Regions from separate parts of the Streptomyces sp. NPDC001889 genome, predicted to be linked through region 2. Evidence: riboswitches for the same ligand, from Rfam matches in the RefSeq annotation. Region 2 holds a riboswitch; each other region holds the start of a gene.
The links. Region 2 has a riboswitch for cyclic di-AMP ahead of ACWCRA_RS29455 (M23 family metallopeptidase). Riboswitches for the same ligand answer to the same signal wherever they lie in the genome.
Positions count from the first base shown of each region.

Region 1: it holds a riboswitch for cyclic di-AMP, as region 2 does, so the genes downstream of both, ACWCRA_RS26695 (C40 family peptidase) here and ACWCRA_RS29455 (M23 family metallopeptidase) in region 2, are expected to answer to the same signal.
Region 3: it holds a riboswitch for cyclic di-AMP, as region 2 does, so the genes downstream of both, ACWCRA_RS25975 (M23 family metallopeptidase) here and ACWCRA_RS29455 (M23 family metallopeptidase) in region 2, are expected to answer to the same signal.

Region 1 covers NZ_JBSFER010000024.1:78,030-81,409, forward strand. The annotation lists gene ACWCRA_RS26675 (8-amino-7-oxononanoate synthase) at 1-146, shown strand, start outside; gene ACWCRA_RS26680 (DUF397 domain-containing protein) at 139-348, opposite strand; gene ACWCRA_RS26685 (helix-turn-helix domain-containing protein) at 358-1,215, opposite strand; gene ACWCRA_RS26690 (ATP-binding protein) at 1,469-1,900, shown strand; gene ACWCRA_RS26695 (C40 family peptidase) at 2,062-2,538, opposite strand; cyclic di-AMP (ydaO/yuaA leader) riboswitch at 2,542-2,698, opposite strand; gene ACWCRA_RS26700 (alpha/beta hydrolase) at 3,186-3,380, shown strand, end outside.
Region 2 covers NZ_JBSFER010000028.1:91,247-94,626, forward strand. The annotation lists gene ACWCRA_RS29450 (alpha-galactosidase) at 1-1,482, shown strand, start outside; cyclic di-AMP (ydaO/yuaA leader) riboswitch at 1,789-1,941, shown strand; gene ACWCRA_RS29455 (M23 family metallopeptidase) at 1,946-2,923, shown strand; gene ACWCRA_RS29460 (SGNH/GDSL hydrolase family protein) at 3,095-3,380, shown strand, end outside.
Region 3 covers NZ_JBSFER010000023.1:76,053-79,432, forward strand. The annotation lists gene ACWCRA_RS25970 (GntR family transcriptional regulator) at 250-927, opposite strand; gene ACWCRA_RS25975 (M23 family metallopeptidase) at 1,220-1,993, opposite strand; cyclic di-AMP (ydaO/yuaA leader) riboswitch at 2,007-2,167, opposite strand; gene ACWCRA_RS25980 (M16 family metallopeptidase) at 2,377-3,380, opposite strand, start outside.

The DNA.
Region 1 (3,380 bases), on a different contig from region 2:
CCGCCGGTCTCGCCGTTGGCTGCTTCCGGCCCCCTTCGGTGCCGGACGGTGTCTCACGGGTGCGGCTGACGGCCCGGGCGGATCTGACCGATCAGCAGATCGCCCGGGCGGTGGCGGCGGTGGCCGGGGCCGCGCCGGTCAGCTGACGCTCTCGGTTCCCATGGCGGTGAGGAAGCGGCTCCACGCACGGGCGGAGAAGCGCAGCGGGCGCCGGCCCGTGTCCTTGGAGTCCCGTACGGCCAGGATGCCGTCCGGCGCCAGCAGGGCCGCCTCGACGCAGTTGTTCTTCGCCGTGCTGCGGCTGCTCCGCCGCCACACCAGACCTTCGGGCACGGGGTGTTCACGCATGAGGCCCTCCTAGGCGCCGCCTGCCAGGGCGGCGATCAGATCCAGGGATTCGACCGGTGGGAGCGCGCGCCTCTGCATCGTCGCGAAGGCGGCGCTGTACACCGCGAGATCCTCTGCCCGCTCCAGCGAGACGCTACGCGTCAAGTGGTCAAGAATGACCACATCCAGATCAGAGGTGCTCGGAAACGAGAAGATAACGAAAGATCCCGTCTGCCCCGCGTATCCGCCGGCGGAGAACGGCACCACCTGGAGCCGTACACAGGGCAGCTCCGACGCCGCGGCCAGCGCCCGCAGTTGCGCCCGCATCACCCCGGGGCCGCCCACCTCGCGCCGCAGCACCGCCTCGTCGAGCACCACACTCAGCGCGGGCGGCCTGGGGCCGCGCAGCACCTCCTGGCGGGCGATCCGCACCTCCGCGAGCGAGTCGACGGTCGCGTCGGGGAGATCCGCGAGCGTCGCCCGGGTCACCGCCCGGGCGTACTCGGCGGTCTGGAGCAGCCCCGGCACCGCCGAGGTCTCCACCGTGCGCACGGCGCGCGCCTGCGACTCCAGGCTGATGAAGTCGCGGTACTCGGCGGGCAGCAGCGACCGGTAGGCGTGCCACCAGCCGTCCCCGCCGCCGTCCGCGGCGTCCGCCAGGGCCTCCAGCAGCAGCCGGGGGCCGGGGTCGGCGACCCGGTACAGATCGAGCAGCAGCCGCACATCGCCCGCCTTCACCCCGCTGGCGCCGGTCTCGATCCGGCTCACCTTCGACTGGTGCCAGCCGGCCAGTTCCGCCGCGCCGCGGCTGGTGAGCCGGGCGGCCACCCGCGCTCTGCGGAGTTCCTCGCCGAGCCTGCGGCGGCGCACCGCCGGACCGTGGCGCATCGGGACTTCCTTCCGTCGATCCGTCGAACGCTGTCGGTTCGCCCGCGATCCAAGTGGGTGGAGCCGCCAAATCCGGTCCTTCGTGGCAGAGTTCACCGCATCGAGCGACAGATATATGCATATCTTGGGGGATCGCCCCTTCTGGGGAGGGGATGAGTGGCACTCTGGCGATCAGCGCAATCCGTGGCCGCCCGCGCAATCCCTCCGCTTCGAGTTCGGAGCCCGGCCGCGGTGGGAAAGGGACAGCGTCGCCATGGCAGACCTTCAGGAAGCCTCCGTCACCCTGCCGAGCGATCCCGCTTCGGTCTCCGTGGCACGGACATTCGTCGCCGACGTCGTCTCCGAGTGGGGCCTGCCGGCCGGGGGCGCGGCCGTGGAGACGATCCGGCTGATCGTCTCGGAGCTGGTGACCAATGCGGTCCAGCACACCTTCGGCCAGTCGCCCACCTTCACGGTGGACCTGGAGCTGGAGCGGGACGAGAGGCTGCGCATCGGGGTGACCGACAGTCACCCGCGCTGGCCCCAGCGGCTGCCCGCCGCCGTGCGGCAGGACAACGGCCGGGGAATGGTGATCGTCCGCGCGCTCACGGCGGAGAGCGGCGGCAGGCTCAGCGTCACACCCACCCGGGAGGGCGGGAAGACGGTCTGGATCGCCCTGCCGTGGCCGGCCGGGACGTCCGGCTGAGCGGCACCCGGCCTGCGCGGCAGGCCGGGCGTCGGGGCTCCCGCGTCCGGCGCGGGAGGCCAGGTCGTGGCCGCGACCTGGCTCCCCGGCCGGGCGGCGGGGCCCGGTGGCGGGCCGCCGGGGGTCCACCCGGCGGCCCGCACGGGCTCACTGCCGGTCCGTCAGCGCACCCGGCCGTACTTGACGCTCTTGCTCCAGATCTTGTCCAGCTTCACCCAGGACCCCTTCTTGGGCGAGTGCCAGATCTTTCCCTTACCGGCGTAGATGCCCACGTGGTAGACGTAGCCGCCGGAGTGGAAGAACACCAGGTCCCCGGCCTTGCGCCCGGAGGCCGACACGCGCTTGGTCTTGTTGTACTGCTGCTGGGCGGTGCGGGGCAGCTTCTTGCCCGCTCTCTTGTACGAGTAGAGCGTGAGCCCCGAGCAGTCGAAGCGGGACGGCCCCGTTCCTCCGTACCGGTAGGGCGCTCCCTTCTTGGAGGCCGCCACCTTGAGCGCCTTGCCCGCGTGGGACGTGGCGGCGTGCGCCTCGCTCGTGCCGCCCGGCACGAGCAGCGAACCGCCGAGGGCGGCGAGGGTGAGGGCCGATACGGCCCCCGCCCGGCTCATCAGAAACGGGACGTTTGTCTGCGCAGTCATGCGCAACCCTTCGTCAGCCGCCTGTGAAGGATGACCTGTCGGGTTCGGGCGGACGAAGGTGCCCGGCCGCGTGACGCGGCTTCACCCCGAGGGACGTCCGGACTTTCCGGCTGCCCCGTACTGCTCGGGTCCTCCACTCCTGCCGAAGCACTTCTATCGACCAGTCATCCGAAGCGGCGGCAGGACTCGGCGTCCGCTCGGACCGCCCCGCCGAGGTGACGGGGGCTTGTCGTCCCAGGGATCTTGACCCACGACATGGCGGAATTCCGAGCGGAAACGGCGTTATGTGAGTTTTAACACCCTTGGTCCGTTCAGGTGGACATGGCCTCCGGGCGGTCCGGCCCTCGACACCCGAGCATGCCCGCACCAGGGCCGGAATAGAGCATTCCGAGAGATTGGCCACGGTGATGCGCAACTCGACCGTAGTTGGCGCCGAGGCCACGAGTACATCAAAAGGAGTAGCTCGACCGTCACCCGTATGGCGGTTGACGAGGTTCCGCCGACCGCTCTGATTCGTCCGTTCCCGGGGGTTCACCGAGGGATGTACCGCTCACCGGTACTCGGCTCACCGGTTATTGGTTCGGTAAAGAAACAGCCGTACGGCCTGTTGCCGGTAGCACGTCAACCGCGAGGATCGCGGAGTACCCATGACAGAGAGGCAGTTCCAGGTGAGACGTACAGCGGTGTTCGGCGCGACCGGCACTCTGATGGCGGGCGCGCTCATAGCCGGGGCGATAGCCGCCCCGGTCGCCCAGGCCGAGGCCCGGCACTCAGGGGGGTCCGAGGCGCGCGGTGTCCAGATCGCGGCCGAACGCGCCGCCCGGCAGGGCATCGACTGGGCC
Region 2 (3,380 bases):
TGGGTCGCCCTGGACGCCGGCGGCGCGGCGACCGAGGAGCACGGCGAGGTGTACGGCTGTGCGCTCGGCTGGTCCGGCTCCTGGCGGATCGCCGTCCACCGGCTGCCCGACGGACTGGTCCAGATCACCGGGGGCGCGGGCCACGACGACTCCGGACTGGTGCGGCTCGCCCCCGGCGAGTCCTATGTCTCGCCCGTCTTCGCCGGGCTCTGGAGCCGGGAGGGCTTCGGCGGGGCCAGCAGGGCCTGGCACCGCTGGCAGCTCGCCCGGGTGATCCCGGACGCGGCGGCCGAGCGGCCCGTCCTCTACAACTCCTGGGAGGCCACCGGCTTCGACATCTCCGAGCCGCAGCAGCGCGCCCTCGCCCGGCGGGCCGCCGCCCTCGGGGTCGAGCTCTTCGTGGTCGACGACGCCTGGTTCGGGCGGCGCACCAGCGACCGCGCCGGGCTCGGCGACTGGACGCCCAACCCCGACCGCTTCCCCGGCGGTCTCAAGCCGCTCGCCGACGAGGTGCGCGCGCGGGGGATGCGCTTCGGGATCTGGGTCGAGCCGGAGATGGTCAACCCCGACAGCGATCTCCACCGCGCCCACCCCGACTGGGTGCAGCACCGGCCCGGCCGGACCCGTACCGAGTACCGCCATCAGCTCGTCCTCAATGTCGCCCGCCGCGATGTCCGGGAGCATCTGTGGGAGCGGCTGCACGCGCTGCTCGACAGCGCGCCGATCGACTACGTGAAGTGGGACTTCAACCGCTGCTTCACCGACCCCGGCTGGCCGGGCGACCCCTATCCGCAGCGGCTGTGGGTGGAGCACGTCCAGGGGCTGTACGGACTCCTGGACCGGCTGCGGGCCGCCCACCCCGGGGTGGACTTCGAGTCCTGCTCGGGCGGCGGCGGCCGGATCGACCTCGGGATTCTCTCCCGTACGGATCAGGTGTGGACCTCCGACAACACCGATCCGCTGGACCGGCTCGCCATCCAGCACGGCCTGAGCCAGCTCCATCCGGCGCGGGTGATGGCCGCCTGGGTCACCGACAGTCCGAACACCCAGCTCAACGGCCGGCGCAGCTCGCTCCGCTTCCGCTTCGTCAGTGCCATGGCCGGGGTGCTGGGCATCGGCGGCGACCTCACCGAGTGGAGCGAGGAGGAACTCGCCGAGGCGCGCGGCTGGATCGCTCTCTACAAGGAGATACGGCCACTGGTGCAGCACGGCGACCTCCACCGGCTCCGCCCGCCCGGCGGCGGACTGAGCGCGGTGCAGTATCTGCGCGGCGACGAGACCGTCGTCCTCGCCTGGCTCCCGTCGCAGCACTACGGCGAACGGCCGCCGAGGCTCCGGCTGCGCGGCCTCGATCCGGCCGGCCGGTACGAGTGCCGGGACACCGGCGCCGTGCACCGGGGGGCGGTGCTGCTGCACCACGGGCTGCACACCGGGCTCTCGGGTGACCTCGACGCCGCGGTCTTCCGGCTCCACTGTCTCTAATCAGCGCATCTGGGTCGTTATCGCTCAATTAGCTGTTTCGCCATAACCTGCCCCGGCTGCGGCGGAGATGGGGTGCGGTCGGTGAGCAGGATCATAGTGGTGACGGTCCGTGCCGGTGCGGCGGAGGACAACGCCGACGCCGGGGCGGGAGTTGGGGGAGCGCGCTCCACGCAGGGTGACCGGAATCCCCGGGAGCGGGGCCGCAGGACCCCCGGCCGTGAAGCGGAGCAGCTTGTTCCGGTCCGCTCGGCTCATCTACGGTCACGGCCATCCGGGCGGACCGCCTAATCCTGCCGCCGGCCGGACTCCCATCGGACGTCGATTCGTGGCAGGAGCGGGGGACCCAGGCAGTACGCCGTTCCGGCTCGCCGGACGGCTCGGGGTGAAGCCGCGCAGAGCGCGGCCGGGCATCTCCAGCCCGAACCCGACAGCTCACCTCGCAGGCGCCGGAGAGGAATGCGCCATGCCCGCAAAGGGTAAGCACCGCCGCCCCAGGAACAACCCGCTCACCCGTGGTTTCGTCGCCGCCGGCACCGGCGGGGCCGCCTTGGCCCTCCCGCTGATGGGGGCGACCGGCGCCCACGCGGCCGAGCGGTCGGCCCCGGCCGCCGCCCCCGCCGTGGCCCCGGTGAAGGCCGCCCAGGCCCAGGCCCAGACCCAGGCTCAGGCCCCGGCGGCCCCCGCCTCCGCCACGTACCGCGTCGTCGCCGGCGACCATCTGACCGCGATCGCCGACGAGCACCGGGTCGACGGCGGCTGGCAGGGGCTGTACGAGAAGAACCGCGACACCATCGGCGACGATCCCTCGATGATCCACCCGGGTCTCGAACTCGCCATCGGCGGCGCGTCCGAGGCGCGCGCCGACCGCTCCGGAGGCCGGGAGTCCGCCCCGGCCGCCGCCCCGGAGAAGACCCCGGGCACCGGCTCCGGCGGCAAGGGCCCGGCCGGTGCCGCGGCCCCCCAGCCGGAGCCCGCCCCCGCCGCCGAGCAGCCGGCCCCGGAGCAGCCCGCCGGGGAGGCCCAGGGCTCCTCCTCCGGCTACACCAGCCCGGTCGCGTCCGGCGGTGTCACCACCTCCTACCGCGCGACCGGCTCGATGTGGTCCAGCGGCTACCACACCGGTGTCGACTTCGCGGCGCCCACCGGCACCTCCGTCCGCTCCGTCGGTCCGGGCACCGTCGTCTCCGCCGGCTGGAGCGGCGCGTACGGCAACGAGGTCGTCGTCCAGCACACCGACGGCACCTACGGGCAGTACGCCCACCTCTCCTCCCTCTCCGTCTCCGCGGGGCAGAGCGTGAGCGGCGGCACCCAGCTCGGCCTCTCGGGCTCCACCGGCAACTCCAGCGGCCCGCACCTGCACTTCGAGATCCGCACCACCGCCTCCTACGGCTCGGACATCGACCCGGTGGCGTATCTCCGCCAGCACGGCGTCTCCCTCTGAGGCGACCGGCAAACCGCCCAGAACGCTCGAATCCCCCCGTACCGCTCGACGGTGCGGGGGGATTCGGCGGTATTCCCCACCGCGTGATATTCCCCGGTGGTAAAGATCACCCGCCGTCAACCCCTCCTTACGGTCGCGTAGGTCACATCCACGGGTTCAAGATGAGTTCTTGTGGCAGACGATTCGAGCACAGACAACCAGGGCGGAATCGGGTCGTACGCGGCTATCGGTGACAGCTTCACCGAGGGAGTCGGAGACCCCGGACCGGACGGGTCCTTCGTCGGCTGGGCGGACCGCTTCGCGGTGCTGCTCGCCGACCGCAGGCCCGAACACACCTTTCGCTACGCCAACCTGGCGGTACGCGGCCGTCTCCTCGACCAGATCGTCGCGGAGCAGGTGCCGAGGGCCAGACAACTCGCCCCGGACCTGGTGTCGTTCTGCGCCGGGGGCAATGACA
Region 3 (3,380 bases), on a different contig from region 2:
CGGGCGCCGGGAGGGCACCCCGCCCGCCGAATCCGGGAGCACCGGGCACGGCGTTCCCTGAGCGGCCCGCCGGAGAGCCGTGACGGGCCGTCGCACCCCTCCGCCGGGGTATGTCGTGTGGATCTCGCTGGGCTCGCGCGCCCCGGCACCGCACCTCGCCGCGGTGTCGTCCGTCACCCCTGCCCGCCCCGCAGTGACCCCATCCTCCGCCTCGCGCCGCACGGCACCGGACCCAGCCCCACTCAGTCCCTAGTTCCGGACGCGCGCCGTCGTCACGGATCGGTGCGCCGGGCGAGCCGGTTCCGCGCTCCGCAGCCGGTGCGCCCCGGCGGTGCGCTCGGCGTGCAGCGCGGTGAGCGCCCGCGCCCGCTCCGCGTCCCCGCGCGCCACCGCGTCCACGATCGCCCCGTACTCGGCCCAGGACGCCGCGGGCTCGGCCGGCGGCTGCACCGCGTACATCCAGGCGATCTTGTGCCGGAGCTGGGTGAGCAGCGCGATCAGCCCCGGGCTCCCGGAGGCCCCGGCCAGGGTCTCGTGGAACCAGCCGGCGAGGGCCCGCAGGTCCTGGCTCTGCCCCCGGCGGGCCCGCTCCTGGCCGAGGCGGACCAGGCCGCGCAGCACCTTGAGGTGTGCCTCGGTGCGCCGCCGGGCGGCGCGGGCCGCGCCCAGTGGCTCCAGCAGCGCCCTGACCTCCAGCAGATCGGCGGCCTCCTGCTCGGTGGGCTCGGCGACCTGGGCACCGGCGTGTCTGCGGATGACGACAAAGCCCTCGGACTCCAGGGTGCGCAGGGCCTCGCGCACCGGGATGCGGGAGACTCCGTAGCGGCGGGCGAGCTGCTCCTCCGCGAGCCGGCCGCCGCGCGGGAACACCCCGGAGACGATGTCGTCGCGGAGCGCCGTGCCTACCGAGTGCGCGGGAACGCGCATCACCGAACCTCCGCCTTCATCCGCTCACTCCGCGTGGAACGCAGCCGGTCTGACGTCTGTTCGGCGACTCTATTGCAGCGGCCCCCGTTTTCCGATGGCCTCTCGACGGCCGGGGATTCCTTCCGGCCGCCACCCCGGCCGCCACCCGGCCGCAGCCCCGGACCGGGCGGCGGCACGCCGAAGGCCCCGGCGCGCTGCCGCCGGGGCCTTCGGTGGGATGACGGTGCGGGCCGGCCGCGCTCCGGGGGCGCCGGGCGTCCGACGGGACGCCGCCGGGCCCGGCGCGGTGGTGTCAGAGGGAGACTCCGTGGGCGCGCAGATAGGCGACCGGGTCGATGTCGGAGCCGTAGTCGGCGCCGCCTCGGGCCTCGAAGTGGAGGTGGGGCCCGGTGGAGTTGCCCGTGGAGCCCGCGAGGCCGATCTGCTGGCCCGCCACGACGCTCTGGCCCGCCGTGACACCGATGGACGCCAGATGGCCGTACTGGGTGTAGGAGCCGTCGTTCATCCTGATGACGACGTTGTTGCCATAGGCGCCGCCCCAGCCCGCCTCCACGACCGTGCCCATGCCGACCGACATCACGGGGGTGCCGTGGGGGGCGTGGAAGTCGATGCCGGAGTGGCTGCCGGAGGACCAGAGGGAGCCGCCGGCGCGGTAGCCGGTGGAGACATGGGAACCGGCGACGGGGGACTGGAAGGTGTTGAGCCGGCGGCGCTCTGCCTCACGGGCGGCGCGCTCCTCGGCCGCACGGGCCTCACGGGCCCGCTCGTCGGCCCTGCGCTGGGCCTCCTCGGCGGCCTGGACCCGGGCGACGGCCGCGGACTTCTGGGTGGCCGCCTGGTCGGCGACCTCGTCGGCGAGGGAGTCCGCGTCGGCGTCGGCGCTGATGATCATCAGCGATCCGGTGTCCTCCAGGGACGGCGCGCCCGATCCGGCGGCGTGGGCCGGGGCGGCGAGGGTTCCGCAGACTCCGGTGGTGGCGAGGGTGGCGACACCGGCGATGCTCGCGCCTCTGCGCGTCATCCGGCCAGGCGCACGGTGTTTCCCGGTGGGGCGGGTCAACGCCATGGAGAGGCTGGTCCTTTCCTTCCTTCTCGCCTACCGGGTTAGCTGACGGGTTCGGAGCAGGAAGGTCTCCTACGGGCCCCTCCGCATGGCGGCGAAGGCGCTCGATTCACCCCTGGGACGGTGGGTCCCCGGTTCCCCGGACTCGCGCCCTGGGGGATTCGGCGATGGCTGCCCGTGCCACGGGTGCGGCGTCGTGCGGGCGAACAGCCGGACCGACGCTAAGCGCGGGATCTTCCCTCCGCCAAACAAAGAGCTGCTTTTGTTGCACATGCCACAGCCCAGAAAGGCATCTTCCCCATGACAAACGATCAAAAGGGACATATAGCAGCCAGATGAGGGAACCCCGGCACCCGTGGCCGCCGGGGTTCCCTCATCCGTCCCGATCAGCCGGTGACGACGGTCACTTCGCCGATACCGAGGGCCTTGACGGGCTCCGCGATCTGCGCGGCGTCCCCCACCAGGACCGTGACCAGCCGGTCCTGCGGGAAGGCGTTGACCACCGCGGCCGTCGCCTCCACCGTGCCGGTCTCGGCCAGCCGGACGTAGAGCTGGGCCTGGTAGTCGTCGGGGAGGTGCTGCTCGACCTGGTCGGCCAGCGTGCCCGCGACGGAGGCGGCCATCTCGTACTTCAGCGGGGCGACGCCCACCAGGTTCTGCACCGCCACATCCCGCTCGGCGTCGGTGAGCCCGCCGGCCGCCAGGGTCCGCAGCACCTTCCACAGATCGTCGAGGGCCGGGCCGGTGTTGGGGGTGTCCACCGAGCCGCTGATGGCGAGCAGGGAGACGCCCGAGCCGTCCGGGGCGGAGCGCAGCACCTGGCCGAAGGCGCGCACACCGTAGGTGTAGCCCTTCTCCTCGCGCAGCACCCGGTCGAGCCGGGAGGTCAGCGTGCCGCCGAGGCAGTAGGTGCCGAGCACCTGGGCGGGCCAGACCCGGTCGTGGCGGTCCGCGCCGACCCGTCCGATCAGCACCTGGGTCTGAACCGCGCCGGGGCGGTCCACGACGACCACCCGGCCGGTGTCGTCGGCGGTGACCGCCGGCACGGGGCGCAGGTCCGCGGTGTCGCCCGTCCACTCGCCGAGGGTCTCGGCGAGCACGGCGTCGACATCGACCTCGGCGAGATCGCCGACGATCACCGCGGTGGCGGTGGCGGGGCGGACATGCGCCTCGTAGAAGGCGCGCACGGCCGCCGCGTCGATCCGGGCGACGGTCTCCTCGGTGCCCTGGCGCGGACGGGACATCCGCAGGGACTCCGGGAAGAGCTGCCGGTACAGCTCCTTGGCGGCCCGGCGGCCCGGGTTGGCCGTCTCGTGCGGGATCTCGTCCAGCCGGTTGCGCACCAGCCGCTCGATCTCGGTGTCGAGGAACGCGGGGGCCCGCAGGGCCT